4 regions of the Ensifer sp. EB106-05-01-XG146 genome follow, and region 3 is predicted to be linked to each of the others. Evidence: riboswitches for the same ligand, from Rfam matches in the RefSeq annotation. Region 3 holds a riboswitch; each other region holds the start of a gene.
The links. A riboswitch is a leader RNA that binds a small molecule or an ion and turns the genes downstream of it on or off. The one in region 3 is predicted to bind thiamine pyrophosphate.
Positions count from the first base shown of each region.

Region 1: linked by a shared signal. The riboswitch ahead of thiC (phosphomethylpyrimidine synthase ThiC) and the one ahead of thiO (glycine oxidase ThiO) in region 3 are both predicted to bind thiamine pyrophosphate.
Region 2: linked by a shared signal. The riboswitch ahead of thiD (bifunctional hydroxymethylpyrimidine kinase/phosphomethylpyrimidine kinase) and the one ahead of thiO (glycine oxidase ThiO) in region 3 are both predicted to bind thiamine pyrophosphate.
Region 4: linked by a shared signal. The riboswitch ahead of thiB (thiamine ABC transporter substrate binding subunit) and the one ahead of thiO (glycine oxidase ThiO) in region 3 are both predicted to bind thiamine pyrophosphate.

Region 1 is NZ_JBYTDX010000002.1:1,523,699-1,530,980, forward strand. Features, by position in the region: gene AC3WVQ_RS27090 (dicarboxylate/amino acid:cation symporter) at 1-787, opposite strand, end outside; gene AC3WVQ_RS27095 (sensor histidine kinase) at 1,016-2,884, shown strand; gene AC3WVQ_RS27100 (sigma-54-dependent transcriptional regulator) at 2,888-4,252, shown strand; TPP riboswitch at 4,350-4,478, shown strand; gene thiC (phosphomethylpyrimidine synthase ThiC) at 4,569-6,392, shown strand; gene AC3WVQ_RS27110 (hypothetical protein) at 6,749-7,189, opposite strand.
Region 2 is NZ_JBYTDX010000002.1:1,113,895-1,121,176, forward strand. Features, by position in the region: gene AC3WVQ_RS25190 (glycosyltransferase family 4 protein) at 1-60, shown strand, start outside; gene AC3WVQ_RS25195 (hypothetical protein) at 71-802, shown strand; gene AC3WVQ_RS25200 (hypothetical protein) at 813-3,032, shown strand; gene AC3WVQ_RS25205 (glycosyltransferase family 4 protein) at 3,029-4,330, shown strand; gene thiD (bifunctional hydroxymethylpyrimidine kinase/phosphomethylpyrimidine kinase) at 4,358-5,233, opposite strand; TPP riboswitch at 5,351-5,454, opposite strand; gene rfbC (dTDP-4-dehydrorhamnose 3,5-epimerase) at 5,689-6,252, shown strand; gene rfbB (dTDP-glucose 4,6-dehydratase) at 6,288-7,282, shown strand, end outside.
Region 3 is NZ_JBYTDX010000002.1:1,668,984-1,676,265, reverse strand. Features, by position in the region: gene AC3WVQ_RS27745 (AAA family ATPase) at 1-1,165, opposite strand, end outside; gene AC3WVQ_RS27740 (amidohydrolase family protein) at 1,337-3,022, shown strand; gene AC3WVQ_RS27735 (thiamine phosphate synthase) at 3,056-3,661, opposite strand; gene AC3WVQ_RS27730 (thiazole synthase) at 3,658-4,431, opposite strand; gene thiS (sulfur carrier protein ThiS) at 4,435-4,632, opposite strand; gene thiO (glycine oxidase ThiO) at 4,629-5,600, opposite strand; TPP riboswitch at 5,762-5,882, opposite strand; gene bioB (biotin synthase BioB) at 6,306-7,282, shown strand, end outside.
Region 4 is NZ_JBYTDX010000001.1:3,577,953-3,585,234, forward strand. Features, by position in the region: gene AC3WVQ_RS17740 (MarR family winged helix-turn-helix transcriptional regulator) at 1-423, opposite strand, end outside; gene AC3WVQ_RS17745 (ABC-F family ATP-binding cassette domain-containing protein) at 583-2,409, opposite strand; gene AC3WVQ_RS17750 (thiamine diphosphokinase) at 2,413-3,063, opposite strand; gene AC3WVQ_RS17755 (GNAT family N-acetyltransferase) at 3,148-3,633, opposite strand; TPP riboswitch at 3,769-3,887, shown strand; gene thiB (thiamine ABC transporter substrate binding subunit) at 3,939-4,967, shown strand; gene thiP (thiamine/thiamine pyrophosphate ABC transporter permease ThiP) at 4,975-6,600, shown strand; gene thiQ (thiamine ABC transporter ATP-binding protein) at 6,597-7,282, shown strand, end outside.

The DNA.
Region 1 (7,282 bases), 150 kb from region 3:
TCAGCGCAACGATCGAGAAGCCATTGTAGCGGGCGACCGCGCCAAGAACGACGAACACGAAGAGGAAGGACGTGATGTAGAAGGTGCCGATCAGCATCGCCAGGTTGGCGATCGAGCCGACGCCGTATTTGCCGATGGTAAACGCCATCGCGCCAAAGGCGCCGATCGGGGCGGCCTTCATCAGGATGCCGACGAGCTTGAAGACCGGCAGCGTCAGCGCGTGCAGGAAGTCGACGACGGGCTCTGCCTTCTTGCCGACCATGGCAAGCGACAGACCGAAGAGCACGGAGATGAACAACACCTGCAGGATGTCGCCATCGGCAAAGGCGCCGACGAGCGTCGTCGGGATGATGCCCATCAGGAAGCCGGTGATCGTCTGCTCATGCGCCTTTTCGGCATAGGTGGTCACCGCCTTGACGTCGAGCGAGGCCGGATCGATGTGCATGCCGGCGCCCGGCTGGACGACATTGGCGACGATCAGGCCGATGATCAGCGCGAGCGTCGAAAACGTGAGGAAATAGATCATCGCCTTGCCGGCGACGCGGCCGACCTTGGCAAGATCGGTCATGCCGGCGATGCCGGTCGCGACTGTCAGGAAGATGACCGGCGCGATGATCATCTTGACGAGACGGATGAAGGCGTCGCCGAGCGGCTTCAGCTCGGTGCCGAGCGACGGATAGAAATGGCCGAGCAGGATGCCGGCGGCGATCGCAACCAGAACCTGGACATAGAGATGGCGATAGAAAGGTGTCTTGCCGCGCGGTTCCGCGGATTGTTCGATAATCATGAGATCCTCCACTGGACCCAGTCCGGCGTCATGCCGGGCCTCCCGGGTCAATTTCCGATGCGCGACAGCGCGGGCTGTCATGAGGATGTCATTTGCAACGGTCGTGCCAGTTGGCCGCGGCAGGAACCAAGCCTTTGAATTGATGAGGATGTTTTGTGCAGGCGGCTCGGTGCGCACAAAGAGTTGAGCGGATTTCCGCACAAGCCGTCTGGAAGACTGAGCGAAAAAATGCACAATTGGGCCATGTTCAACGCCCTGTCCGCCCCCCTCAATCTGGCAGATCTCGACCAGTCGATGCGCCGCACCTGGCTGGTCTTTGCCGGCCTTGCCGTCGCGCTGCTTGTCGCCGCGCTCCTGCTTGCCGGCGAGTACGGCCGAAGCCAGGCGCTCGAAACTGTCGATGCCCAAAGCCGGATCGATGCCAATCTGAAGGCCTCGCTGCTGCGCGCCGTACTCGAACGCCAACGCTCGACGCCGCTGGTGCTGGCCGACGATGTCGAGGTGATGGCAGCCCTTTCGACCCGCGGCACAGAGGCGCTGCAACGGCTGAACGAGAAGCTACAGGCGCTGGCGACCAACACGGACGCCGCTGTCATCTACGTGATCGGCCCCGATGGCGTCGCCGTCGCCGCCAGCAACTGGCGCGAGCCGACGAGTTTCGTCGGCAACGACTATGCCTTCCGCGAATATTTCCGCATGGCGATGCGCGACGGCAAGGCCGAGCATTTCGCCATGGGCAACGTCAGCAAGCGGCCGGGCCTCTACATTTCGCGTCGGGTCCAGGGTCCTGACGGCCCGATCGGCGTCGTCGTCGCCAAGCTCGAATTCGACGATGTGGAAGCCGAATGGCTCGCCTCCGGCAAGCCGGTCTACGTCACCGACCGGCGCGGCATCGTGCTGATCACCAGCTTCCCCTCCTGGCGCTTCATGACGACCAGAACAATTCCACGCGACCGCGTCGCCGCCATCCGCGACAGCCTGCAATTTGGCGATGCCTCGCTGCTGCCGCTGCCCTTCCGCGACATCGAGCCGACCAGCGACGGCTCCAGCGAGTTGCGTGCGCTTTTGCCCGGCGACAGCGAGCGGCAGTTCCTGCGGGTCGAGACCATGGTGCCGACCACGAGCTGGCGGCTGGAGCAACTGGCGCCGCTCGATGGTGCGATTTCGGCGGCAACCCGTGAAGCCCGGCTTCTCGCGCTCGCCGTCATCGTGCCGCTGCTGGCGCTCGCCGCTTTCCTGCTGCGCCGACGCCAGGCCCTGACGCTGGTCGCCACAAGGGAGCGTGCCGCGCGTGACGAACTGGAGCGCCGCGTGGCGGAACGCACCCATGACCTGAGCTTGGCGCGCGATCATCTGGAAACGGAGATCGCCGACCACAGGCGCACCGGCGAGAAACTGCAGGCGGTGCAGCAGGAGCTGGTTCAGGCCAACCGGCTGGCGATCCTCGGCCAGGTCGCCGCCGGCGTCGCCCACGAGATCAACCAGCCGGTCGCCACCATCCGCGCCTATGCCGACAACGCCCGCACCTTCCTCGAACGCGGCCAGCAGCAGACCGCGGTCGAGAACCTTGTCAGCATCGCCGAACTGACCGATCGGGTCGGCACCATCACCGACGAACTCAGAAGCTTCGCTCGCAAGGGCCGCTTCGTCGCCGAGCCGACGCCCATGCGCGACGTGATCGAGGGGGCGATGATGCTGCTGCGCAGCCGCTTTGCCGGCCGCATGGATGCGATCGTCATCGACCTGCCGGAAAATGGCCTCAGCGTCCTCGGCAGCCACATCCGGCTCGAGCAGGTGCTGATCAACCTTTTGCAAAATGCCCTGGAAGCGCTCGGCACGCGCAGCGACGCCGAGATCCGCGTGCGCTGCAAGGACAGCCCCTCCGGGACGGTTTTGCTCGTCGTTGCCGATAACGGCCCAGGCATTCCCCTGCACATCCACGAGGATCTGTTCACGCCGTTCAACACCTCGAAGGATGAAGGGCTCGGCCTCGGCCTTGCCATCTCCAAGGAGATCGTCGCCGACTATGGCGGCGATATCACCGTCGAAACCAGCGACAGGGGCACCGTCTTCACGGTTCGCCTGAAGAGGGCCTGAGCGATGCAGCCGACCGTCTATCTCGTCGACGACGACAACCATCTGCGCAAGGCGATGACGCAGACGCTGGAACTCGCCGGCCTCGCCGTTACCCCTTTTGCCAGCGCTGCCGAAGCGTTGAAGACGCTGGATGCGAATTTCGACGGAGTCGTCGTCAGCGATATCCGCATGCCGGGCATCGACGGCCTCGCCTTCTTCCGCCGCATCGAAGCTTTCGACGCGGATCTGCCGGTGATCCTGGTGACCGGCCATGGCGACATCCCGATGGCAGTGCAGGCGCTGCAGGATGGCGTCTACGACTTCATCCCCAAACCCTTTGCCGCCGACCGGCTGGTGCAGAGCGTGCATCGCGCGCTGGAAAAACGCCGGCTCGTGATGGAAAACCGCGCGCTGAAACGGGCCGCCGAGACGGCCGGCGACAGCCTGCCGCTGATCGGCCAGACGCCGGTCATGGAACGTTTGCGCCAGACGATCCGGCACATTGCCGATACCGATGTCGACGTGCTCGTCGCCGGCGAGACGGGCAGCGGCAAGGAGGTGGTGGCGACGCTGCTCCACAATTGGAGCCGACGCCGCAACGGCAACTTCGTGGCGCTGAATTGCGGGGCGCTGCCCGAAACGGTGATCGAAAGCGAACTCTTCGGCCACGAACAGGGCGCCTTCACCGGCGCCTTGAAGAAGCGCATCGGCCGGATCGAGCATGCGAGCGGCGGCACGCTGTTCCTCGACGAGATCGAGGCGATGCCACCGGCGACTCAAGTGAAGATGCTGCGCGTTCTGGAAGCGCGCGAAATCACGCCGCTTGGCACCAACCAGGTTCGTCCGGTCGATATCCGCGTCATCGCGGCTGCCAAAATCGATCTTGGCGACCCGGCGCAGCGCGGCGATTTCCGGGAAGACCTCTACTTTAGATTGAATGTCGTAACGCTGTCGATCCCACCGCTGCGCGAACGCCGAGACGATATCCCGCTGCTCTTCTCGCACTTCCTGACCCGGGCGGCCGAGCGCTTCAAGCGCGACGCGCCTGTGGTCACATCGGCCGTGCAGAGACATCTGATGACGCATGCCTGGCCGGGCAATGTGCGCGAGCTCTCGCACTTTGCAGAACGCGTGGCGCTTGGTGTCGAAGGTCCGCTGGGACAGCCGATTGCGCCCGCCGAACAGCCTGGATTTGCGCTCCCGGAACGGCTCGAACGCTACGAGGCGGAGATCCTGAAAGAGGTGTTGCGGGCTCAGCGCGGCGACGTCAAGGCGACGATCGAGGCGCTCGGCATTCCGCGCAAGACATTCTACGACAAGCTCCAGCGCCACGGCATCAACCGTGCCGATTACGCCGAGCGGGCCGCACCGGAAAAGGCCGGCCGCTAGCGTCAAACCCGAATCCGTCACCACACGCAATAGGTGCATCTTTGTCGGCAGGCGAATTCACGCTTGACGACCCGGGCCGATCGATGGCTATGATCTAGGCATTCACCAGGGGGGTCCCGCAAGGGGCTGAGATTCTGCTGGATGGCCGGCTTGCCGGCTGTGGCGCAGTGACCCGTTGAACCTGATCCAGTTCATACTGGCGTAGGGACGGTGCAGATATCGAAGCCAGGATTCCGTGCGTCCAGCATCTGGCGGAGCGTCTTTCATCTTTCCGGCATCAGAACTGGGTCTCCAATTGCAAACTTGGAGCCTCGTCATGAATATTGCCACCAAACCCGCAGCCCTCACGGTCACGCAAGGACCGCTTCCCGCCTCCCGCAAGATCCACAAGCCGGGCGTGCTTCATCCGGATATCCGCGTGCCGATGCGCGAGATTGCGCTCCACCCGACGTCGGGCGAGCAACCGGTTACGGTCTATGATTCCTCCGGCGCCTACACCGCCGACGACGCCGAGATCCGCATCGAGGACGGCCTGCCGCGGCTGCGCCGCAACTGGATCGTCGACCGCGGCGATGTGGAAACCTGTGAGGGACGCGTGGTCCGCCCCGAGGACAACGGCTTTGTGAGCGGCGACAGGCTGACACCGACCTTCCCGTTCCAGCATGCGCCGCTGAAGGCCACGGGCGGCCGCGCAGTGACCCAGCTTGCCTATGCCCGCGCCGGCATCATCACGCCGGAAATGGAGTTCGTGGCGATCCGCGAAAATCTCGGCCGCGACGCGGCGCGTGCGAAAGTCCGCGACGGCGAGAGCTTCGGCGCCCACATCCCCGATCACGTGACACCCGAATTCGTGCGCCAGGAAATTGCCAGCGGTCGCGCGATCCTGCCTGCCAACATCAACCATCCGGAATCCGAGCCGATGATCATCGGCCGTAATTTTCTGGTGAAGATCAATGCCAATATCGGCAACTCCGCCGTCACCTCGTCGATGGCGGAAGAGGTCGAAAAGATGGTCTGGGCGACGCGCTGGGGCGCCGACACCGTCATGGACCTTTCGACCGGCCGCAACATCCACAACATCCGCGAATGGATCATCCGCAACTCACCGGTTCCGATCGGCACCGTGCCGCTTTACCAGGCGCTGGAAAAGGTCAACGGCATTGCCGAGGACCTCACCTGGGAAGTCTATCGCGACACGCTGATCGAGCAGGCTGAACAGGGCGTCGACTATTTCACCATCCATGCCGGCGTCCGGCTGCACTACATCCCGCTCACCGTCGATCGCGTCACCGGCATCGTTTCGCGCGGCGGCTCGATCATGGCCAAGTGGTGTCTGCATCACCATCGCGAGAGCTTCCTTTACGAGCATTTCGAGGAAATCTGCGACATCTGCCGCGCCTATGACGTCTCCTTCTCGCTCGGCGACGGCCTGCGCCCCGGCTCGATCGCCGATGCCAACGACGCGGCACAATTCGCCGAACTCGAAACGCTCGGCGAGCTCACCAAGATCGCCTGGGCCAAGGATTGTCAGGTGATGATCGAAGGCCCCGGCCACGTGCCGATGCACAAGATCAAGGAGAACATGGACAAGCAACTCGCCGTCTGCGGCGAGGCGCCGTTCTACACACTCGGACCGCTGACGACGGACATTGCGCCCGGCTACGACCACATCACGTCGGGCATCGGCGCGGCGATGATCGGCTGGTTCGGCACCGCCATGCTCTGCTACGTCACGCCGAAGGAGCATCTGGGTCTTCCCGATCGCAACGACGTCAAGGTCGGCGTCATCACCTACAAGATCGCCGCCCATGCCGCCGATCTCGCCAAGGGCCATCCGGCCGCCCAGCTGCGCGACGACGCGCTGTCGCGCGCGCGCTTCGAATTCCGCTGGGAGGACCAGTTCAACCTCTCGCTCGACCCGGAGACGGCCCGTAACTTCCACGACGAGACACTGCCGAAGGAAGCGCACAAGGTCGCGCATTTCTGCTCCATGTGCGGCCCGAAATTCTGCTCGATGCGGATCTCGCACGACATCCGCGCAGAAGCGCAGAAGGAAGGCCTGGAGGCAATGGCCGCGAAATACCGCGAGGGCGGCGACCTCTATATGCCGGTGGAAGGGGCGGCTGGCGCGGCCGAGTAGACGACAGAGACTCGTTGAAGGGGCCAGTCACGGCCCCTTCAGTTCACTCAGGGCTGCGCCTCCCGCCTCGGAAGCGGAAGCGGCGATCGCCAAGGCTCTCCTCCTCCGTCATGCTTGGGCTTGAGCCGAGCATGACGGAGGGTGGGAGGCGCGCCAACGACCCCGTTCAATCAACAAACATGCAACGTCCTCTGTCCCTCTCGCGACGCCTCAGCGATGAGGGCGATCATCTGTATGTCGTGGCCGCCGCCAGAGGCCCGCACCTTGCGCTCCGTGTCGCCCGTCCCCCCAATAGCTTGTCCCCACATCGATTGAACGATATGCAAGGCGCACGCAAAAGTCGCTGTCGGCGAAATTCATTCGCTGCGGGCAGCCGAACTGTACCCGCGCAAAAGTCCTGCAGGACGACGCAAGAACACCGTTTGCACAAGGAGAATGACTTGAGGACATGCCTGTTGAGACTGACGGCCTTGTCCATAGGAGCCCTTGCAGCATTCGGCGGAGATCTGCCGCGCCTCAACGGTGACCGGGGCTTTGCCGCGGGCCTTTCCTGGATTTCCGCTGCCCATGCGGACGACGCCGATGCCGGCGGCACGAATGGTGAAGGTGCCGCGGGCGGCAGCGACCAAGGTAGCGAAAACGTCGGGAGCGGCGGAAGCAACGGCACAGAGGGTGGCGGCGATTGGGGCTCCGGCGATGGTAGCGGCGTGGGCGGCGAGCCCGGCGGGACCGGGGCTGGCGGTGGAGGCGGCGTCATCGACGGAAGCGGCCTGAGCGGCGGAGACAGCGAGCGCCACTCATCCTCATCGCGCGACGGGCGGGATTACGGACCAACCGGCAGCGTATGGCACGGCGGCAGCAGTTTCCTCAATCTTTTTCGCCGGACACCG
Region 2 (7,282 bases), 560 kb from region 3:
GCCCGGCGCTATCTCACGCTCATCGACGCGATCGAGCCCCGAGAAACCGTCGCCGCCTAGAGGGAAGACCATGTCTGTAGCAGCCGACAAACCGGACGTCGCACCGGAGCAAAACAATGCAAAGCCGCTGAAGGGCCGCGTGGACGCGATCGACCAGGGCCGCGTCTTCGGCTGGGCATTCGACCCGGAAACTCCGGAAAAGCGGCTTGCCATTCGCGTGCTTCTCGACGGCAAGGTGATCGCCGAGGCGCTCGCCGACCGCAACCGGCCCGATCTCAAGCGCAACGGCATTGGCGACGGCAACCACGCGTTTGAAATCGCGTTGCCCGAGATGGCGAGCGCGCGCAGCGGCGAACTCGTCGTGCTTGCGGCGACCGGCAAAGGCGGCGAACTGCCGCTTCGTGTTCCCAAGCCCGACGAACAGGCGGCCGAAGCGCTGATTGCAGCACCGCTTGCAAAAGTGCTCGACAAGCTCGACGTGCTGATGGCAGCGCAACGGCAATTGCAGGTCTCGCAGCGTTCCGCCCTGCGGTCGAAAGTTGACGACGGCGATGAAGCCGAAAGCCCCGGACTTGCAGCAATCAGCAATGATGTCGCGAACCTCCGCGGAGAAATCACCCAGCGACTGACCGATCTCGACGTTCATCTGATGCGGCTCGACGGTGTAATCGCGGGTATGGAAAAGAGCCTCAACGCACTGAAGCAGCGCTCGAATGGCGATTTGAAGCCGGCGTTTCTGCTTCTCTTTGTCCTTGCAGGCTTTGCGGCAGGCGCGATCCTTTCCGTCTTCCTTCGGACCTGAGGCGCATCTCATGCCCAGTACGGAACTCAGCCTGTCCGCAAGCCCTGCACCGCTTGGCCGCATTGCGCGCAGTGGACGGATCATCGCCTGCCCGATCGACGAAACACTGCTGCTCGTTATCGGAACCGGTGGCCCGATGGCCGATCAGTTGCCGGTCGAGATCAATGAAGATGCGTCAAGCCAGGTCATGGCGTCGGTCGTCGGCTGGCGGCTGGCGACACCCCAGTCTTCCGCCACGCATGGCTTTGCCGCGCTGTTGTCGGTCGAAGGTTCTGAGCGGCTGCCGACTACGCTGCGCTTCGGCAAGGCGGGTAACGGCAAGCGCTATATGGTTGCGCCACGCACCGTTTCGATCGGTGAAGTCACGGCGATGCTAAAGGATTTCGCCGGTCCGCAGCTGGTACACGTGCTCGGTCGTCTGGTGGACGTGCTTATCAAGCCGCCGCATGCCGATCAACGGCTCGCGGCCATTACGACCCTGCTTAAGACCGGAGCGGCGAGCGACGGATATATCGAACTGCTCGGCGAGGGGCATGATGGAACCATCGCCCTGAAAGGATGGGCGCACGACCTGCCCGCCGGCGTCTGCCGGGCGATCGTCAAGAGCGAGGATACCTTCCTTGCCGATTGCAACGTCGCCATTTTCCAGCGCAACGACGCGCCTGACGGCTCGGCCGGTTTTGTCGGCCTCCTGTCCGCAAACGATCTGCCCCGCGCGCGCGACATCAAGGGCATATTCTATCGCGGCCGCGGCGCCTGGCGTTATGCCGGGCTCCACGAACGCCGGGTCGTGACCGGTCCGCTCGAGACACCCAGCCATATCCGCGCGATGCTGCTCCAGAGCCAGAGCTCGCCGCAAGTCATGCTTCGCCTGCGCGATGCCGCGAGCGGATACGATGGCACCGAGACGATCTCAAGCCTTCCGGTTCCTGTCCGCCTTGGCGTGGATGCACTCTACCAGGGTGGGGATGGTGCCTTCCTGATTTCGGGCTGGCTTTTAGACCCTGATGGGCATGTTGAAAGCGTGCGACTTTGCCGACAGGGTGGCGGAGTGCGGCTGGACGCAGCCTGGACGCGCACCGAACGATCCGACGTCGAAGAGGCCTTCGTCGATCGGCCGGAATTCAAAAGCGCGATTTCCGGCCATCGCCGGTCCCATGGCTTTATCGGTCGCGTCGAGGCGCTTGGTGGCGAGGCGGAGGGACCAGTTCACCTCGAACTCACCCTCAGAGACGCCCGCCGCGCCTACATGCCACTTTTCCCCGTGCGGCTACCGGCACGCGCCGCCGCCCTACGGCTGCTTGGCTCGATCGATCCGACAAGCTGGGCCCTGCCCGATATCATCGACCGGCAGATCGTCCCGTTCCTGACGGCGGCGCGCAGCACCGCACCGACCATCGAGACCGTTGTCGACATGGGCCCCTTCGACCAGGCCGAGGGTACCGCCATCCTTCTTGTCGCCGGAGAAACCGAGACGGATTTCGCACCGCTTTTGGGGCTGCTCGCGCTTGATCCGCAAACGCGCCGGGCGCCGATTGCGCTCGTGCTCCAGGCCGAGCAGTTCCGACGGCACGCGGTCCACATCCGTCAAGTCTCCGAATTCTATCGCTTGCCGCTGCGGCTCGTCTCCGTCGAAGGCGCCGGCGATGCATGCGACCTGGCGCAAGCGGCCGCTGGGAGCACGAACAGCGATGCCGTCGTCCTGCTTTCCGCGTCGCTGACGCCAGCCAATGCCGGGTGGTATCAGGCACTCGTTGCCGGTTACGAGATAAAGACGGGAAGCATCATTTCGCCGACCCTTGCCTATGAGGATCACTCGATCCGCTGGGCCGGCAGCACGTCGCTCGATCGCCACGACCATCTTCAATCTAGCCGCTACGCCGGCTATCCTGTCGGCGCCGTCAATCGCCTGAAGCTGACCCGGGTCGCAACTGCATCGCTCGATTGCTGCATCCTGCCGCGTGAAGCGCTTATGGAGGACGCAGGTCTGTCGCCGACCTATCTCGGCGCAGCGCTGAAGGGCCTCGATCTCGCCCTTCGCCTGAGCGGAAAGGGCTATGAGGCTTACTGGCTTCCGTCCCTGCAGATGGTGGGGTCGGACGAGGTACCCGGAGCGGGCTCTGCCGCCACCGCCCGGTTCGTGGAGCGTGTCGACCGGACGCTCTTCCGCGCCCGATGGATGCCCGCCCCCGAAACCGCCCAAACATTCTTCGAGGAGACCGACGCATGAGCGAAAAACTCCGCGTACTCGTGGTCTCCCATGGCCACCCGACCCATTCGCTTGGCGGGGCGGAAATTGCTTCGCATGGTCTTCACAAGGCGCTGAACGGCCTGTCGGGTGTGGAATCGATCTACCTCGCCCGCGTCGGCAATCCGGTTCCGCGCCATGGCGCTTCCGCGCTGATGAGCCTGCGTCTCGCCATGGACGAAGTGCTCTACCACGCCGAAGACTTCGACCATTTCTTCCTGTCGAACGGCGATACGGACGCCATCCGCCGCGACCTCTTGCGGTTCGTCGGTGACATCAAGCCTGATGTCATTCACTTCCATCATATTCTCGGCTTCGGCCTGGAAGCGCTCTATGCCGTTCGTGATGCCCTGCCCAAGGCACGCATCGTCGTGACGTTCCATGAGTATCTGCCGATCTGCCACAATCACGGGCAAATGGTGAAACGCCCCTCGGGCCAGCTTTGCAACGGCGCCTCACCGATCAGTTGCCACACGTGCTTCCCCGAAATCCCGGTGTCGCGCTTCGTTCGCCGCGAACAGTTCGTGCGCGGCATGCTCAATCTCGCCGATGCCTTCATCGCGCCGAGTGCCTTTCTCGCCAACCGCTATGTCGAATGGGGTCTTGAAGCCGCAAAGATCTTCGTCATCGAGAACGGCATCGTCATGGGCGACAAGGCGCCAGCCCGCGAATTGCCGTCGCCGACGGCGCGACGCAACCGCTTTGCCTATTTCGGGCAGATGACGCCATTCAAGGGCGTTCACGTGCTGATCGACGCGGTATCACGGGTGCCCGACGACATCTGGGGCGATGATTCCTCGCTGATGATTTTTGGCGGGAACCTCGAGCGTCAGCCAAACGACTATCAGGAGAAGGTAGCGAAACTCATCGAGGACGCCGGTCGTCGCGTCCGCTTCTATGGCGCCTACCAGAACCAGGACATGCCAAGGCTGATGCGCTCGGTCGACTGGGTGGTAATGCCCTCCGTCTGGTGGGAGAACTCCCCTGTCGTTATCCAGGAAGCGCTGCATCACGGCCGGCCGATCCTGTGTTCAGACATCGGCGGCATGGCCGAAAAGGTTCGCGACCGGCTGGACGGCCATCACTTCCGCGCCGGGAGCGCCCAGGATCTGGCGGACCGGCTGATCGACGTCTTGGCCGCCCCGCGGGCATGGGACAATCTGCGTGCGACACTTCGACGACCGACGAGCCACGTCGATTGCGCACGCGAGCATGTGGCGCTCTATCGCAAGATGCTCAAGGGCGAGCAATCCGCCCTGCCCAGCGCGGCAGTGGCCTGAGGTAGAGTCGAGGCAATGCCAAACGGCTCAACCAGATCGCGACATACTGCCAAGAACGCCTTGGACCTCGGCGACGTTCGAAGGCCCATCGATCGACCCTCTATCGTTGCCCCACCAATGATGAAAATGATGCACTGGCCCATGCCCCTGGCCGATGGCCAGGCCGTCGGCCGCGACCAGCGCATCATGCAGATAGACCTTGGCTGCGACGACCGCGTCGTCAATCGGCTTACCTTTGGCAAGCGCCGAGGCGATTGCGGCCGAGAGGGTACACCCGGTGCCATGATCGTTCCTGGTTTCGATCCGCGGCCGCGACAGGTGCAGGACCGTTTCCCCCCTATAGAGGCTGTCGACAGCATCCCTGCCCTTGGCATGTCCGCCCTTCATCAGCACCGAACGCGCACCGAGCTTCAGAAGCATCTCGGCCTGGCGCGCGATCTCAGCCTCCGTTTCAGCGATCGCACGTCCGGTCAGCAGCGCCGCCTCGGGCAGGTTCGGCGTGAGAATGAGCGCCAGCGGCAGCAACTCCTCCTTGAGCGTCGCGATCGCGTCCGGGCGCATCAGGGGATCGCCGGAGGTTGCCACCACCACCGGGTCGATGACAGCCAGCCGGTCGTAGCGCTTCAGACCAGCTGCGATCACCGCGATCGTCTCGCGCCGCGAGACCATGCCTATTTTCACCGCTCCCACGGCGAGATCCGAAAACACCGCGTCGATCTGAGCCGCAACGACGGTCGGGGAGATATCTTCAACCGCAGAAACGCCACGGGTATTCTGCGCCGTGACCGCAGTGATCACGCTTGCGCCATAAACGCCGAGCGCAGAGAACGTCTTCAGATCCGCCTGGATGCCGGCCCCGCCGCCGGAATCCGAGCCTGCGATGGTGACGGCGATCGCGGTCATAGCCCCACCTCCTTGAGACCTGAGCCTTTTCGGTTTGAGTCAAGAACAGACACGAGCAAAGCGACCTCCCCGAAATGGACGGAGATCCGGTCGACAAGCGCAGAGACGGCTGGTGAGCAGAAGGGCCCTCGCCGTTCCTACGCCGGTATGATCCGGATCAGGTTCAAGGGTCTGGCTCACCGCCATCTCAGCACCGTGACAGTGCGCCCCTCGGCAGGAGGGATGCTAGGGGGGCATGGGCGGGGATGTCAATTGATAGATGCAGCGGATCCAAGCCGCATCTTTCCACACAGGCCCTGCGGACCAAGCGATCGAGAAAGAGGCCGTGGAATGGCACGTCCGCTTCGCGATCCCATTTTCCCGGGATCGTCAGCAATACAGACGCAACATATCGTTAGAACGCCACAAGCGCCGTATGATTTCGCGCACGGGAAACAACGATGAAGGACGATACGATGCGGATCGAAGAAACGGCCATTCCCTCTGTTTTCTTGATTAAGCCTAAGCGATTGGTCGATACGCGTGGCTACTTCGCCGAGACCTTTCGGGCTGATCAATTCGCCGAAATCGTCGGGACGCACTCTTTCGTCCAGGACAATCAATCGCTGTCGCTTGAAGCCGGCACTGTGCGCGGACTGCACTTCCAACTGCCGCCGCGCGCACAGGGAAAACTGGTTTCCTGTAACGCCGGCGCGCTCTGGGATGTGGCGGTGGACCTTCGCCGCGGATCACCGACCCACGGGAAGTTCGTGGCCGCTGAGCTTTCCGAAGAGAACGGTCACCAGCTCTGGATTCCGCCGGGTTTCGCCCACGGCTTCTGTACCCTGAAACCCGCAACCGTGGTCAGCTACAAAGTGACCGACTACTACAGTCCTGAGCACGATCGCGGGCTTCTTTGGAACGACCCAGAGCTCCGGATCAATTGGCCCGTATCTCCGAATTACGCCATCCTGTCTGACAAAGACAGGAACCAGCCAAGACTTTCCGAGCTTCAATCCAAGTTCGGATCAGAACTCTAGTCTCGATATTTATCTTAGAAGGACTTCACTGAGATATGCGTGTACTTGTTACCGGCGGGGCTGGTTTTATTGGTTCAGCGGTTATTCGACACCTCATTATCGACAAGGGATATGACGTGTTGAACGTTGATAAGTTGACCTACGCGGGAACCCTCAGCTCCCTTTTGCCCGTCGCAAACAACCCCTCCTATCGCTTCCTCAAAGCTGACATCAGCGATGGGCGAGCGATCTCGGAGGCCTTTTCCACCTTCGGACCCGATCGCGTCATGCATCTCGCTGCCGAGAGTCACGTCGACCGGTCAATTACCGGAGCAAGGGACTTCATCGAAACTAACGTTGTCGGGACATTCAACCTGCTAGAATGCGCAAGGGCCTATTGGCAGTCCATGGAAGATGAGGGCAAACGCAGGTTTCGCTTTCTTCACGTTTCGACGGATGAAGTGTACGGCTCGCTCGCGGATGACCAGCTCTTTTCCGAGGAGACGCGATACGATCCGAGCTCGCCTTACTCGGCATCGAAGGCCGCCTCCGATCATCTCGCCAAAGCATGGGCACGCACCTACGGCATGCCGATCTTGGTTTCCAACTGCTCAAACAATTACGGTCCCTATCACTTCCCCGAAAAGCTGATCCCGCTGACCATCCTGAATGCGCTCGAAGGCAAGCCACTCTCGATCTATGGCGACGGCACGAACATTCGCGACTGGCTCTTCGTTGAGGACCATGCCCGTGCGCTTGAGCTGATCGCCGAGCGCGGCAGAATCGGCGAAACCTACAATGTCGGTGGGCGCAACGAACGGCGGAACATCGATGTAGTCAGGCACATCTGCGCCACACTCGACGTGCTTGCCCCTGCATTCCGCCCCCGGGACGAGCTCATTCAGTTTGTCGAGGACAGGCCGGGGCACGATTTGCGCTACGCTATCGACGCGACGAAGCTGGAAGAAGAGCTCGGCTGGGCGGCGGAAGACAGCTTTGAAAGCGGGATGGAGAAGACGATCCGCTGGTATCTGGACAACGAATGGTGGTG
Region 3 (7,282 bases):
TGCGCCCGGCGGCAACGCTTGCCAGGCGCGCGGCCATGTTCACGGCGGCGCCGACCACCGTGTAGTCCGCGCGGTGGCTGGCGCCGAGCGCGCCACAGAAGCTTTCGCCGGTGGAGATGCCGGCCGAAAGGCCGATATCGGGATCGTCGAGCTCGCCTGAAAGACGCAGCGCCGCAACGATCGCGCGGCGCGCATTGTCGGCATGTTTGGGGCCGGGCAGACCGAAGACCGCGAAGATCTCGAGACTGTTTGCGTGAAGGGCTGTGTGGAGGATTTCCCCGCCGGTGCGGCCGACAACGGCGATCGACCGTGCAACGAGCTGGTTCAGCCGATCGAGATCTTTCTCGAGGTCCGGGCCAACGATATGCACGAACAGGGCCGTAATGGTTCTCAGGTCCGCCAGCCACTCCGAAAGCGGCGATAGAAGCCGACCGCGCAGCGAAAGCGGCAGGTAGGCTTCAAGCCGCTTGCTGGCGAAGCCCGAAAGGGGGTGGGGCTGCCCGGTTGCGGTCGAATAGGGATCGATGCGTTCGAGGCGGGCGGTGCCCTCCCGGCCGGGCCGGCCGGTTGCCCGCTTGCCGATCAGCTGCCACACGGCGTCGGAGACGAGAATTTCGCCGGCATCGCTCAAAAGGCCGCAATGGTCCGCCTGCGCCAGGCAGTCGCCGCCGACGATCAGCCAGCGCTGGTCGATGCGGGGAACGAGGTGCAGCAGGGTGATGGTGCCGACGCCGACGGCGATGCGCAGCTGCAGCGCGTCCTCCGGCCCGCCCGGGCCGCCGATCTCTTCACGGATGCGGCCGGCACAATAGCAGCTGCGCCAGGCGGCCTGCTCCAGTTCGCTGTCGGAGGCAGCCTGCCAGCCGGCAAGCAGGCTGTCCCCGGCAAAGCTCAACACGGTGCCACCATGTTCCTCGATATGCCGGACGAGCGGCCCCATGTAGCCGTTGAGCAGCCGGCTCACCCGTTCGGCGCCGGCGGCGCGGTCGCTTTCGGACCATTTGGCGGTCAGGCGGGTAAAACCGGAGATGTCGGCGAACAGCAAGGCGCCGGGAAAGTCCTCGCGCGTCGGGCCAGCCGAATCCGTCGCCGCCGGGGCAGACCATCGAACCAGGGCTCCCGACAGGTAACGTTGGAATTCATTCTTGCCGGCGCCACCTACCACGCAAAATTCTCCCCAAGATTTTAGAGTAACATGCCTCCTTTCGCACTTAAAGGCCGCCCGTGTTGACCTATGGGTTTCCAGTAACGGCAAGTAAATATCTGTTCCACGCCGCTTGCTAACGGAGTAATGTTTGCCCGATTGTTCGAGGGGGTCTCGCAACAGGAGGGGATGATGGGGGTCGACTGGGCTGGTCCGGTCGCCGCCGTGACACGCCGCAATGTCTTGCGGCTGTTCTCGGCAGGCGTGATGGCGAATGTGCTTTCCGGGTGTCGACACGACTGGCCACCGGCCGCGGCCTGCGAGCTTCCCTACCCGATCGTCGACGTTCACTGCCATTTCTTCAACGCGGCCGATGTGCCCGTGGAAGGGCTGGTGCGCTATGTGGCGCTGCGGGAGAAACTGCCGGAAGCAAAACTCTCCGCCGATCCGCTGCAGTCGAAGCGTCTGGAAAACGCCCTGGTGGTCTTCCTCGTGACGGCCCTTGGCGACGTCGCGCCCAAGGCCAAGGCTGAGGACGCTATTCTCAAGAAGCGGGTGCCGCGCCCCTCCGACGCCGAGTTCGAGCGGCAGAAGGACGAGCAGTTGCGCATCGCCGTCAAGCAACTGGTCGCGCTAGCCGGCGAGCAGCGCGCATCGTTGACCGCACGAAGCGGCGCCGAAACGCCGGATTATCAAGGCCTGTTGGAACAGATCGGCGGCACCCCCGGCCTGCCGCAGGGCTTGCAGCGGCGCTCCGGCAGCGTGGAGGAGACGGATGTCGATGCCCTGGCGTCGGCCGCCAAGGCCCACGAACAGATCGGCAACTACCTTTCCTTCGTGCGCCTCATGCAGGACTACCGCGAAAACCTGGCGGAAACCTATGCCCGGATCTTCGCTTCGAAATGCCGGTTTTCCATGATCACGCCGAGCATCCTCGATTTCGAGAAGTCGATCGGCGGCAGGGCATCGCCGCAGCACGACCAGATCGACGTGATGGACGAGATCCAGCAGCTGGTGATCAAGCGGCACGGCATCCACATGCACAGCTTCGTCGGCTTCGATCCGCACCGGGAGGCGCAGAAGCGTGGCTCGTCGCTGGAAAACGTCCGCTACGCGATCATGGAAAAGGGCTTCATCGGCGTGAAGATCTACCCGCCGATGGGCTTCAAGGCATGGGGCAATGCGGATCCGGCGATCGATGCGGCGCTGAAGCGGCTCTACGACTGGTGCCGCGACAACAGCGTGCCGATCATGGCGCATGCGGAAAACAGCATCGGCGCCGGCTGCGGCTATGGCAATATGGCGAGCCCCGCCTACTGGAAGAAGCTGCTCGACACCAACCGTTACAATGACTTGCGGATCAATCTGGCGCATTTCGGCGCTTTCGATGAAGTCATTCGCCCAGGCGCACCGACGGGGGTCATGGTGTCCTGCGCCCAGGACAAATTCTCCGGTCCGCCGACCTGGGAGGACATCATTGGCGAGACGATCGGCCACGGGCGCCGGCCGAACCTGTTTGCCGACCTGAGCTACCTGAGCGAGCTCGTCACCGACAACACGCCCGGGCTGCACGAAAAAATCCGCGCGCTGCTCGACAAATGGCTGCGGGACTACGATCCCGATGCGCGCCATCTGATGTTCGGCACCGACTGGTCGATGATGGCGCTGGAGAAGGACTACAACGCCTACGTCCCGCGGATCGCCCAGCAACTGAAGGAGGCCAATGTGAGCGAGGAGGACCAGCAGAACATCTTCTGGAAGAACGCCTCCCGTTACCTCGGCCTCGACCGGCCGGGGCCGACCCGCCAGCGGCTCGCCACCTATTGTCGCAAGCGTGGCCTGGACGCCTCCTGGCTCTCGCAGCTGGAGATCGCCTGACCGCGAAACTGCTACCCGCGGTCCGGCACGTGCCTATCGCCACGGTGCGGTTCTGGCGATCCATTCGCGCGTCCGGCCTTCCGGGTCGGCGTTGCGGGTGATGTCGGTAACGACGGCGGCGATGTCGGCGCCGTGCTCGAAGACGCCGGCGATCCGCTCGACGTTGAGGCCGCCGATGGCGACCAGCGGCAGCAACCCGACACGGTTCCGCCAGGCGGCAAGGCGCGGCAGTCCCTGCGGCGCCCACTTCATAGCCTTGAGAATGGTCGGGTAAACCGGTCCGAGCGCGACATAGTCGGGCTTGGCAGCAAGTGCTGTCTCCAGTTCCGTCTCGTCATGGGTGCTGAGTCCGAGCTTCAGGCCGGCGGCGCGGATTGCAGTAAGGTCGGCCTCCGCCAGGTCCTCCTGGCCGAGATGGACGAAGTCGCAGCCTTCCGCGATCGCCAGTTGCCAGTAGTCGTTGACGATGAGCTGGCAGCCCTGCTCGTCGCAAACGGCCTTGGCCGCGCGGATCTCGCGGCGGATCTCCGCTTCCGTACGATCCTTGACGCGTAGCTGCACCAGCTTGACGCCGAGCGGCACCAGCCGCTCGATCCAATCCGTGCTGTCGACGATGAGATAGAAGGGGTCAAGTTTCACGCAAACACCGCCTTTCCGATGACGGGGGTGGAAGGGACGGCAAAATCGCGCGGCTCGAGCATGCCCGCCTCGAAGGCCTGCCGGCCGGCATCGATCGCGCCCGCGAACGCAGCGGCCATCAGCGCGGGCTTGGCGGCGCCGGCGACGGCGGTGTTGAGCAGGACGGCATCGAAGCCGAACTCCATCACCGTCGTTGCGTGCGAGGGCCGGCCGATGCCGGCATCGACGATCAGCGGCACATCGGGAAAGTTGGCCCGCATTGCCCTGAGCGCCTGGATGTTCTGCGGCCCCATGGCGCTGCCGATCGGCGCGCACCAGGGCATCAGCACCTTGCAGCCGGCTTCCACGAGCCGTTCGGCAACCACGAGATCATCCGTGGTGTAGGGAAAGACTTCGAACCCTTCGGCCGAGAGGATGCGCGCCGCCTCGACCAGCCCGAAGACATCGGGCTGCAGCGTATCGTGGTGGCCGATCACTTCGAGTTTCAGCCAGTTGGTGCCGAAGACCTCGCGCGCCATCTTGGCCGTCAACACCGCCTCTGACACCGAGTGGCAGCCGGCGGTGTTCGGCAGCACGTGCACGCCGAGCGCCCGGATCAGTTCGAAGAAGGCGCCGCCCTGGCGGCCTCCGGCGGTTTCGCGCCGGAGCGAGACCGTGACGATCTCAGTGCCTGACGATCGCACCGCATCTTCCATAACGGCGGGGGAGGGGTAGCGGGCGGTGCCGAGCAGCAACCGTGAGCGCAGGTCCTGTCCATAAAGCGTCAGCATGTCTCAGCCTCCTTTCATCGGCGAGAGAATTTCGATCCGGTCCCTGTCGCTGAGCGCATGACCCGAACGGTCGGCCCGGTGCACCAGTTCGCCGTTGACGGCGGTGGCGAGCCAGTCGCCTTCGAAATCAAGGGCGGCCAGAAGCTCGGCGAGGGTGGTGACGGCGAGGTCGTGATCCTCGCCATTGACGGTCAGTCTCATGCGGCATCTCCCTTCAGGTCCTGCGCAAGCGCGAGGTCGGCTGCTTCCGCCGCCAGGGCCGGCGAAAGCAGGAAGCCATGGCGGTAAAGTCCGTTGATCGTGATGGTCTGCTCGGTGCGCAGGGCGCGCGGCAGGTTGTTGGCGAAGGCGGGGCGGACGCCGGCGCCGGTTTCGACGAGGCGCGCTTCGCCGAAGGCCGGATGCAGCGCATAGGCGGCGTTCAGCAGTTCCATGAGGGAGCGGGCGGTGATCGGTCCGCCGTCATCCGTCTCGATCATCGTCGCCCCGCACATGAAGAGGCCGCCGCCGCGCGGCACGATGTAGAGCGGGATGCGGGGATGAATGAGCCTGACCGGCCGCGACAGTTCCACGTCGCTTGTCTGCAGGTAGAGCATTTCGCCGCGCACGCCCCGCAGGCCCGGCGTTTCGCCGATGCGTGCCGCGCCGGCGCAGTCGGCGACGAGATCGTGGTGGCCATCGTCGCTCGTCTCATCGAGGAAGGTGACGCCGTGATCGACAAGCTTCTGCCGCAACCGGCTCAGCGCCCGGCGCGGGTCGAGATGCGCCTCACCGGGAAAAAACAGCGCCTCGCGGAAACGTCCGGCAAGCGCCGGTTCCAGCCGTTCGATCGCGGCGGCGTCGAGCCATTCGAAGCCGGAGGTGCGTGAGGCAAAGCGCTTGAGTTCGCCCGCATCCCGTGGCGGGGCGACGACAAGCGTGCCGTTTCGGGAAACCTCGCCCGGCAGGGCGTCGTCCCACCAGTCGATGGCGCCGATGCCCTTCGTCAGCACCACCTCTTCGGCGCTCTCGCGTTCGCACCAGGGTGCCAGCATGCCGCCGGCAAACCAGGAGGCCGCGCCGGCAAAGCCTGGTTTTTGCTCGACAACCGTCACCGCGACACCGCGGGCGCTAAGTTCATGCGCCAGACAGAGCCCTGCGACGCCGGCACCTTTGACGAGGATCCGCATGGCTCAGTGTTCCCGCGAGGCGTGGGCGGGCCGTCGTGAGGGAAGCGGGATGGTGTTGGCGGTGTGCATGCCGAGGCTCCGATTGTGGAGACCCAGTTCACGAGCGAAGGAAGGGGAAGGACGCCTTGCCGTTGAATGGTCGCGTGAACGCGACGTTTGCGGCAGCGATGTCTGCACCGTCCCTACGCCAGTATGAACTGGATCAGGTTCAACGGGTCACTGCGCCGCGCAAACCGCATAGCAGAATCTCAGCCCCTTGGCGGGACACCCCTGGTGAATGCTCCAAGCTGACCGTTCGGGGCGGTTTTTGTCAAGAGCCAGCATTCGTGTGCGATGTGATCTCAGCTGCCGAGAAAATTATCTATAATTTTGCGACGAGAAAGCGGAAGCGTTGGCGGCGTGCTGAGGGGAGGAGTGTCAGGCGGGCAGAGCGGGTCGAAAAATACCGGAGAAGCCCCGCTCGTCCTCGTTTCTCGGGTGCGTTACGCCCGATTTCGGAAATGGGAGATGCGACCGATTGATTGGTGATTGTTGCCCTGTCTCGGCGGTTTCCAGATTCACTCACGGTCAAAATACAACCAGAAGGGTATTTGCTAACACAAACTCTCCACCTGGGTGCTTGCGAACTTTGCTGGTCGATAAAATTATAGATAATATCAGATTCTATCTATTTCGCGTTTGCGATGACCTGGAGGACGAGCCGAAATGCTGGACGGAACCCTATCAACTGGCGCTAATTTTACCCCGGGCGACGCGGGCGAATCCCGCTGGACCCAAGCGGAAGCTGAAAAAATCTATAATTTGCCGTTCAACGATTTGCTCTACCGCGCACACACGGTCCATCGTGCGCAGTTCGATCCCAACGCCATCCAGATGAGCCGGCTGCTCTCGATCAAGACCGGAGGCTGCGCCGAGGATTGCGGCTATTGCAGCCAGTCCGCCCACTATCCGACCGGGCTCAAGGCATCGAAGCTGATGGAGGTCGAGCGTGTGCTTGCCGAGGCGCGACAGGCGCGCGACGGCGGTGCGACGCGCTATTGCATGGGGGCCGCCTGGCGCAGCCCGAAGGACCGCGACATGGACGCGATCGTCGCCATGATCGGCGGTGTGCGGGCGCTTGGCATGGAAACCTGCATGACGCTCGGGATGCTGACGCCGGACCAGTCCGCACGGCTCGCCGAGGCCGGGCTCGACTACTACAACCACAATGTCGATACCTCCGAACGCTTCTACGGCGAGATCATCACCACCCGCAGCTTTGCCGACCGGCTGGAGACGCTCGCGAATGTCCGCGACGCCGGCATCAAGGTCTGCGCCGGTGGCATTCTCGGCATGGGCGAAACCGCCGACGACCGGATCTCCATGCTGGTGACGCTCGCCAATCTGCCGGTGCCGCCCGAAAGCGTGCCGATCAACATGCTGATCCCGATCCCGGGCTCGAAGCTGGCCGATGCAGCGCCCGTCGATCCGATCGATTTCGTCCGCACCATCGCGCTTGCCCGCATCCTGATGCCGCTATCGCATGTCCGGCTTTCGGCCGGCCGGACCGACATGAGCGACGAGACGCAGGCGCTCTGTTTCTTCGCCGGCGCCAATTCGATCTTTGTCGGCGAAACCCTGCTGACCGCCGACAATCCCGGCGAGGACCATGATGCGGCGCTCTTCCGACGCCTGGGGTTGAA
Region 4 (7,282 bases), on a different contig from region 3:
GTCACGCAGGATGCGCAGGTTGGAACAGAGAAGCGCGCGCGCTTCCGAGTCCAGCCCTTCCGTATAGGCATCCATCATTTCGCGAAGACCGGTCATCAGCTCGTTGAACAACGGACCGGCCTTTTCGGTGATGACGACATTCTTGGCGCGGCGATCCGCCGGATCGGGAACGCGGGCGACGAGCCCGTTCGCCTCCAGCCTGTCGAGATAGGCCGACAGCGTCATAGGCTCAATGCCCATGCGTGTGGCGATTTCGGCCTGTTTGATGCCCTCGGTGAGCGCCACCTGGATCAGCGTGCGCGCCTCGCCAGGCGTGATGCCCAGATCCATGGCATTGACCTTGCGGTCGAAGGCCCCGCGCAAGAGGCGCGAGACATCGGTCAGAAGCATTCCAATGGTTTCGGATTCTAGCTTGAAGGGCATCATGATCGTTCACAGGTGATATAATAAGTTTTACTTATCATACCCTGTGAAAACGTTCAACGCGGAAGGCCATCTTTCCCTTGCCAGTTTAACGGTAAAACTCGCAAGGATTCAACGTATTACCTTCGCAATCCCGCGCGGGACCGTCTTTGTTGTGTCTCAGCCCTCAAGCTCCTCGCGCAGCATTTCGAGTTCCAGCCATTCCTCTTCCATGCGAGCGAGGTCGGCACGCAGCTTTTCCAGCTCCTGCGCCAGCTTCGCAAAAGCATTTGGATCTTTTGTGAAAAGATTGGGGTCCGCCATCTTTTCTTCGCGCTTGGCAGCCTCGGCTTCCGCCTTGGCAATCTCTTTCGGCAGGTTTTCGAGCGCGAATTTCTGCTTGTAGGAAAGCTTACCCTTGGCAGCCTTCGGCGCTTCGGCGGCCGGTGCGGCTGCATCGGCCTTGGCCTTTTCCGCCTTCTCGGCCTTGCGCTTCTCCTCGATCGCGCCCTTGCGCTGCGCCATCATGTCGGAATAGCCGCCGGCATACTCGATCCAGCGTCCATCCGGCGCCTCCGGATTGGCCGGCGCAATCGTCGAGGTGACGGTGCGGTCGAGGAAGTCGCGGTCGTGGCTGACGAGGATGACAGTTCCGGCAAAACCGGCGACGATCTCCTGCAAAAGGTCGAGCGTCTCGATGTCGAGATCGTTGGTCGGCTCGTCGAGGATCAGAAGGTTGGTTGCTCGCGCGAGGATGCGCGCCAGCATCAGCCTTGCGCGCTCGCCGCCCGAAAGCTCGCGGATCGGGGTGCGCGCCTGCTCTGGCTGGAACAGGAAGTCCTTCATGTAGCCGGTGACGTGGCGCTGCTCGCCATTGACCAGCAGGTTGTCGCCGCGCCCGTCCGTCAGGTAGTGCGCCAGCGTGTCGTCGAGATTGAGGTCTTCGCGCTTCTGGTCAAGCGTCGCGATTTCGAGATTGGTGCCGAGCTTGACCGTGCCCGTATCCGGCTCGATCTGTCCGGTCAGGATCTTCAGGAGCGTCGTCTTGCCGGCGCCGTTCGGGCCGACCAGACCGATGCGGTCGCCGCGGTGCACGCGGATCGAGAACGGCGCGACGATGGTGCGCTCGCCATAGGCCTTGGTGACCTTCTCCGCCTCGATCACCAGCTTGCCCGATTCCTTGGCGTCGGCGGCCGTCGCCTGTACCGTTCCCTGCGGCCCCTTGTGGCCGCGATAGGTCGCCCGCATGGTCTGCAGCTCACCGAGGCGGCGCATGTTGCGCTTGCGTCGAGCGGTCACGCCGTAGCGCAGCCAATGTTCCTCGCGCTCGATCGCCTTGCCGAGCTTGTGCTGTTCCAGCTCCTCGGCCTCCAGCACCTCGTCACGCCAAGCCTCGAAATGGGCAAAGCCGCGGTCGAGCCGCCGCGACTGGCCACGGTCGAGCCAGACGGTCGCGGTCGAGACCTTCTCCAGGAAGCGCCGGTCGTGCGAGATCAGAACGAGCGCCGAACGGCTGCGGATCAGTTCGTCTTCCAGCCATTCGATCGTCGGCAGATCGAGATGGTTGGTCGGCTCGTCGAGCAGCAGGATATCCGGCTCCGGCGCCATGACACGGGCAAGCGCCGCGCGACGCGCCTCACCGCCCGAAAGGCGCTTCGGGTCTTCCTCGCCGGTCAACCCCAGGTGCTGCAGCAGATAGGCGACGCGATAGGGATCGTCACTCGGGCCGAGTCCTGCCTCGGCATAGGTCTGCACCGTGTCGTAGCCGTCGAAATCCGGCGCCTGGTGCAGATAGCGGATGGTCGCGGAGGGATGGCGGAAGATTTCGCCCGACTGCGCCTCGGCCAGGCCCGCGGCAATCTTCATCAGCGTCGACTTGCCCGAGCCGTTGCGGCCGACCAGACAGATGCGGTCGCCCGGTTCGACTTGAAAATTGGCGCCGGCTAGCAGCGGCGCGCCGCCGAAGGTGAGGAAGATGTCGTCGAGTTTCAGAATGGGAGGCGCCAAGGCTCAGGCTCCGGAAAGATCATAGGGGCGGGCGAGCACAATGGCGCGACCGCTCTGGAGAGTGAAGCGAAGGGGACCCTCCGCAACGTTGGAAACGGTTCGGGACGAGCCGAACGGCAAGGTGAAATCGTCGAGCGGATAGCGCGCATTGACGATCGAAAGACCGGTAAGCTCGGTCAACCCGAGCACCGAGAAGAGGCAGCCCTTGGGTAGGTCGAGGTCGAGCGAGCCGGCCAGCAGCGGATAGGCCTCTTCCTCGCCCGAGGTCATCAACACGGAAAGGCCACGCTCGGCAAGGGCGACGGCATGCAGCAGGTGCATGAAGGCGTGATCGCTGCGGGTACCGCCGAGGGCGCCGGCGAAAATCAGGCGATCGGCTCCACGCGACAGCGCCGCCTCGACCGCGATCTCCCCGTCCGTCGCGGCCTTCGCCGCCGGATAGGGCTCGCGCGGGACGGAGGCGTAGTCCGCAAGAAGGGCTTCCTCGGTCGAGTCGAAATCACCGACCCAGACATCCGGCACGATGCCGAGCAATCGGGCATGGCGCATGCCGCCGTCAGCCGCAATGAAGCGACTTGCGGCCAGCTGGTGAGCCAGCCGGTCGGTCAGCGAAAGGGCGCCGCCAAGCAGAATGGTGAAGGTCGATCGAGCCATGGCAAAGCCCATAGCGCAAAGGACCGCCGAAGGAAAACGAAGAAAACCGTCGAACGAGCGGTTCTCGATATTTTGGTCAGACCATCAATGCCCCTCGGGCACCGGATCGGGAAAAAGCATGCCGGCATAAATGCCGGGGGTCGAATCCGGAATTTCGACGGCGCCGGCCACCCGCTCGTAGAACTTCGCCGGCCCGACGCCGCCGATAATCGCGTAGCCATAGCCGGCCTCGCGCATGGCCGTGAGGCTTGCAAGCAACAGTGCCTCACCGATCCCCTGCCCGCGCATGCTTTCGTCGACGCCGGTCGGACCGAAGAAGCCGAGTGCCGTTACGTCGTGGCAGGAAAAGCCGACGATCTTTTCGTCATGGACAGCGACGTGCATGCGCGTCGGGGTGGAGGAAAAGGCGGCTTCCGCCTCGCCCGCCCATCCGGCACCGAAAGTCTTTTCAATCCAGGAAACGACCAGGCGGCGCTCCGGCGCCATGGCGCGGCGAATGCTGATGCCAAGGCCAAGCTTCGACTGAGGTTCAGCCGGCAGGGCATAAAGTCGAACAAGCATATCGGGCATGACATTTCCTCCTCGCTGCCGTTGTGTAGCGCAGTTGGCGGCATACGCAAACACGAGCCATTGTGCTGGCCAGGCGTCCCCTTGCTTCGCCGTAAACATCGCTTGCCATGGGACCGAGGCAGCGGTAAATCTCTTGCCGCTCTAACGGGGTGCCTCCCGACCGCATTGCGGCCGGAGGCTGAGAGGCGTCAAAACGCCAACCCGCGGAACCTGATCCGGCTCATACCGGCGGAGGGATTAGACGCGATCGGATCGATACGCCCTTTTCCCATGCAACAACGAACTTTGGGAGAGAGGTCCTCGCCATGTCCAATTCATCGCAACTTAAATTCTTTAGCCGGCTAGCCCTTGCGACGGCCGCGAGCCTTGTTTTCTCCGGCGCCGCGACCGCCGCCGACAAGACGCTGACGGTGTACACCTATGAGAGCTTTATCACCGAATGGGGCCCGGGCGCCAAGGTCGCAGAAGCCTTCGAGAAGACCTGCGAATGCAAGGTCAACTATGTCGGCGTGGCCGACGGCGTCGAGCTGCTCACCCGCCTGAAGCTCGAAGGCGAGGCTTCCAAGGCCGACATCGTGCTTGGCCTCGACACCAACCTCGTTGCGGAAGCCAAGGCAACGGGCTTCTTCGCGCCGCACGGCGTCGAGGCAACCGGCGTCACCGTTCCCGGCAACTTCTCCGACGACACGTTCCTGCCCTATGACTACGGCCACTTCGCCGTCGTCTACGACACCGAGACGCTGAAGACGCCGCCGAAGAGCCTGAAGGAGCTGGTAGAAGGCGACCCGTCGCAGAAGATCGTCATCGAGGATCCGCGTACGTCGACGCCGGGCCTCGGCCTCCTGCTCTGGGTCAAGGCCGTCTATGGCGATGAGGCGGGTGCCGCCTGGACGAAGCTGAAGGACCGCGTTCTGACCGTCACCCCCGGCTGGTCGGAAGCCTATGGCCTCTTCACCAAGGGCGAGGCGCCGATGGTGCTGTCCTACACCACGTCGCCGGCCTACCACATGGTCGCGGAAAACACCGAGCGCTATCAGGCCGCTGCCTTCTCCGAAGGGCACTACATCCAGATCGAAGTCGCCGGCATGACCAAGAACGCCAAGGAGCCGGAACTGGCAAAGCAGTTCCTCGCCTTCATGACCGGTCCGGACTTCCAGTCGATCATCCCGACGACGAACTGGATGATGCCGGTCGCAGCGACCAAGGAGCCGCTGCCGGACGCCTTCAATAAGCTGGTCAAGCCGGAAAACACCTTCCTCCTGCCCTCGGAGGACGTCGCCAAGAACCGCAAGGCCTGGATCGACGAATGGCTTGCCGCCATGAGCAAGAACTGAGGCCGGATTGTTCGCACTGCGCGAAAATCGTATGACAGTGGTCGCCGGGGCAGCCTGCCTCGGCGTCTTCGTCCTTTTCGTCGGTCTTGCGATCGTCGCCTTGCTGAGCCAGACGGGCGGCGCGAGCGACGATGCGCTGTTCGACGCCTACATCTGGCGCGTCACCCGCTTCACGCTGCTGCAGGCGACCCTCTCGACGTTGCTGTCCGTGCTCTTTGCCATCCCCGTCGCCCGGGCGCTAGCGCGACGACCGCAGTTCCCCGGCCGCATCTGGCTGCTGCGCTTGATGGCGCTGCCACTCGGACTGCCGGTTCTGGTTGGCGCACTCGGGCTGATCGAGATCTGGGGGCGGCAGGGTTTCCTCAATTCCGGCCTACGCTGGCTCGGCCTCGCGCAGCCCGTCAGCATTTACGGCCTGTTCGGCATCCTGCTTGCCCACGTCTTCTTCAACATGCCGCTTGCAGCGCGCCTGTTCCTGGCCGGGCTCGAGCGCATCCCCGCCGAATACTGGCGCAGCGCCGCCAATCTCGGCATGCCGTCACGCGCACTCTTTCGCTTCATCGAATGGCCCGTGCTGCGCGGCCTCCTGCCGGGTGCCGCCGGCCTCGTCTTCATGCTCTGCGCCACCAGCTTCACCCTCGTGCTGACGCTCGGCGGCGGGCCTGCGGCCAGCACAATCGAAGTGGCGATCTACCAGGCGCTGCGTTTCGATTTCGATCCGCCGCGCGCGATCGCGCTGTCAGCCCTGCAGATCGCCATGACCGGCCTGCTGCTGCTCCTGCTTCGTCATCTGGCGACCGAGCCGGAAGAGGGCATGACCGGTGGCCGCACTGTGCGCCGTTTCGATGGCGCGTCAAGGATCGCGCGCCTGAGTGATGGCACCTGGATCACGCTTGCCTTTCTGTTTCTCGGCGCGCCGCTGGTCGCGGTTCTCATCTCCGGACTCGAAGCCGATCTGCTGAAGCTCGCCCGCGATCCGGCGGTGCACCGGGCGCTGCGGACGAGTGCGGCAATCGCGCTCGCCTCGGCACTCGCCTCCGTCACCATGGCAGCCGTGATGATCCGGGCGGCGGCAACCGCCACCGCGCCGCGTCACGCGACGTCGCTCTCCCGCGGCTTTGCCGGTGCCATCGGTGCCAGCACCTCGCTGATCCTCTTGGTGCCGCCGGTGGTGCTCGGCGCCGGATGGTTTCTGCTTTTGCGTCCCTTCGGTGACGTCGCGCGCTTTGCACCTGCCATCGTCGTTGCGATCAACGCGCTGATGGCGCTGCCCTTCGTCCACCGCATCCTCGCGCCGGCAATGGCGACCCATGCGGCACGGTCCGAACGGCTGACGGCAAGCCTTGGCATTCGTGGTTTTGATCGTCTGCGATGGATCGACTTTCCGGCGCTGCGCAAGCCGCTATTGATGGCCCTTTCCTTCGCCATGGCGCTGTCGCTCGGCGACCTCGGCGCCGTCGCTCTCTTCGGCAGCCAAGACATGGTGACGCTGCCGTGGCTGCTCTATAGCCGTATGGGCAGCTACCGCACCGCCGACGCCGCCGGTCTCGCCCTTTTCCTCGGGCTTCTCTGCCTGATATTCACCATCCTCGGCACGGCCAATGACAGCCGGCCGGAAGGACGCAAAGCATGATCGATCCCGTTCCCGCGATAGAGTTGCGCGATGTCGAGGTCCGTTTCGAAACGGCCAAGCTCACCTTCGATTGCACCATCGCCAAGGGGGGCATCGTCGCTGTCGCCGGTGCCTCGGGCTCCGGCAAATCGACGCTGCTCCACCTCATTGCCGGGTTCGAGGATCCCGATCGCGGCGAGGTGCGCATTCTCGGCGAGAACGTTGCCGATCGGGCGCCGTCGGAACGGCCGGTCTCGATGATCTTCCAGGACAACAACCTCTTCGCCCATCTCGACGTCGCGACCAACATCGGACTCGGCATCGACCCGGCGCTTCGGCTGAGCGCAACCGACCGCGAGAAGATTGAAGACGCGCTCCGCCGCGTCGGGCTCGAAGGCTTCGGGAAAAGGCTGCCGCCGACGCTTTCAGGCGGCGAGCGCCAGCGCGTCGCCCTCGCCCGCGCGCTTGTGCGAAAGCGCCCCCTGCTGCTGCTCGACGAGCCCTTCGCAGCGCTTGATCCCGGCATGCGCGCCGGCATGCGCACGCTCCTGCGGGAACTGCACGAGGAGGAAGGCAACACGATCCTGGTGATCACACACCATCCCGAAGACGTGAAGGCCCTGGCCGACGGCGTGCTTTTTCTCGACCAGGGGCGTATCATCGCAAACGACACCCTCGACCGCTTCCTGGCGCGGCGGGACAA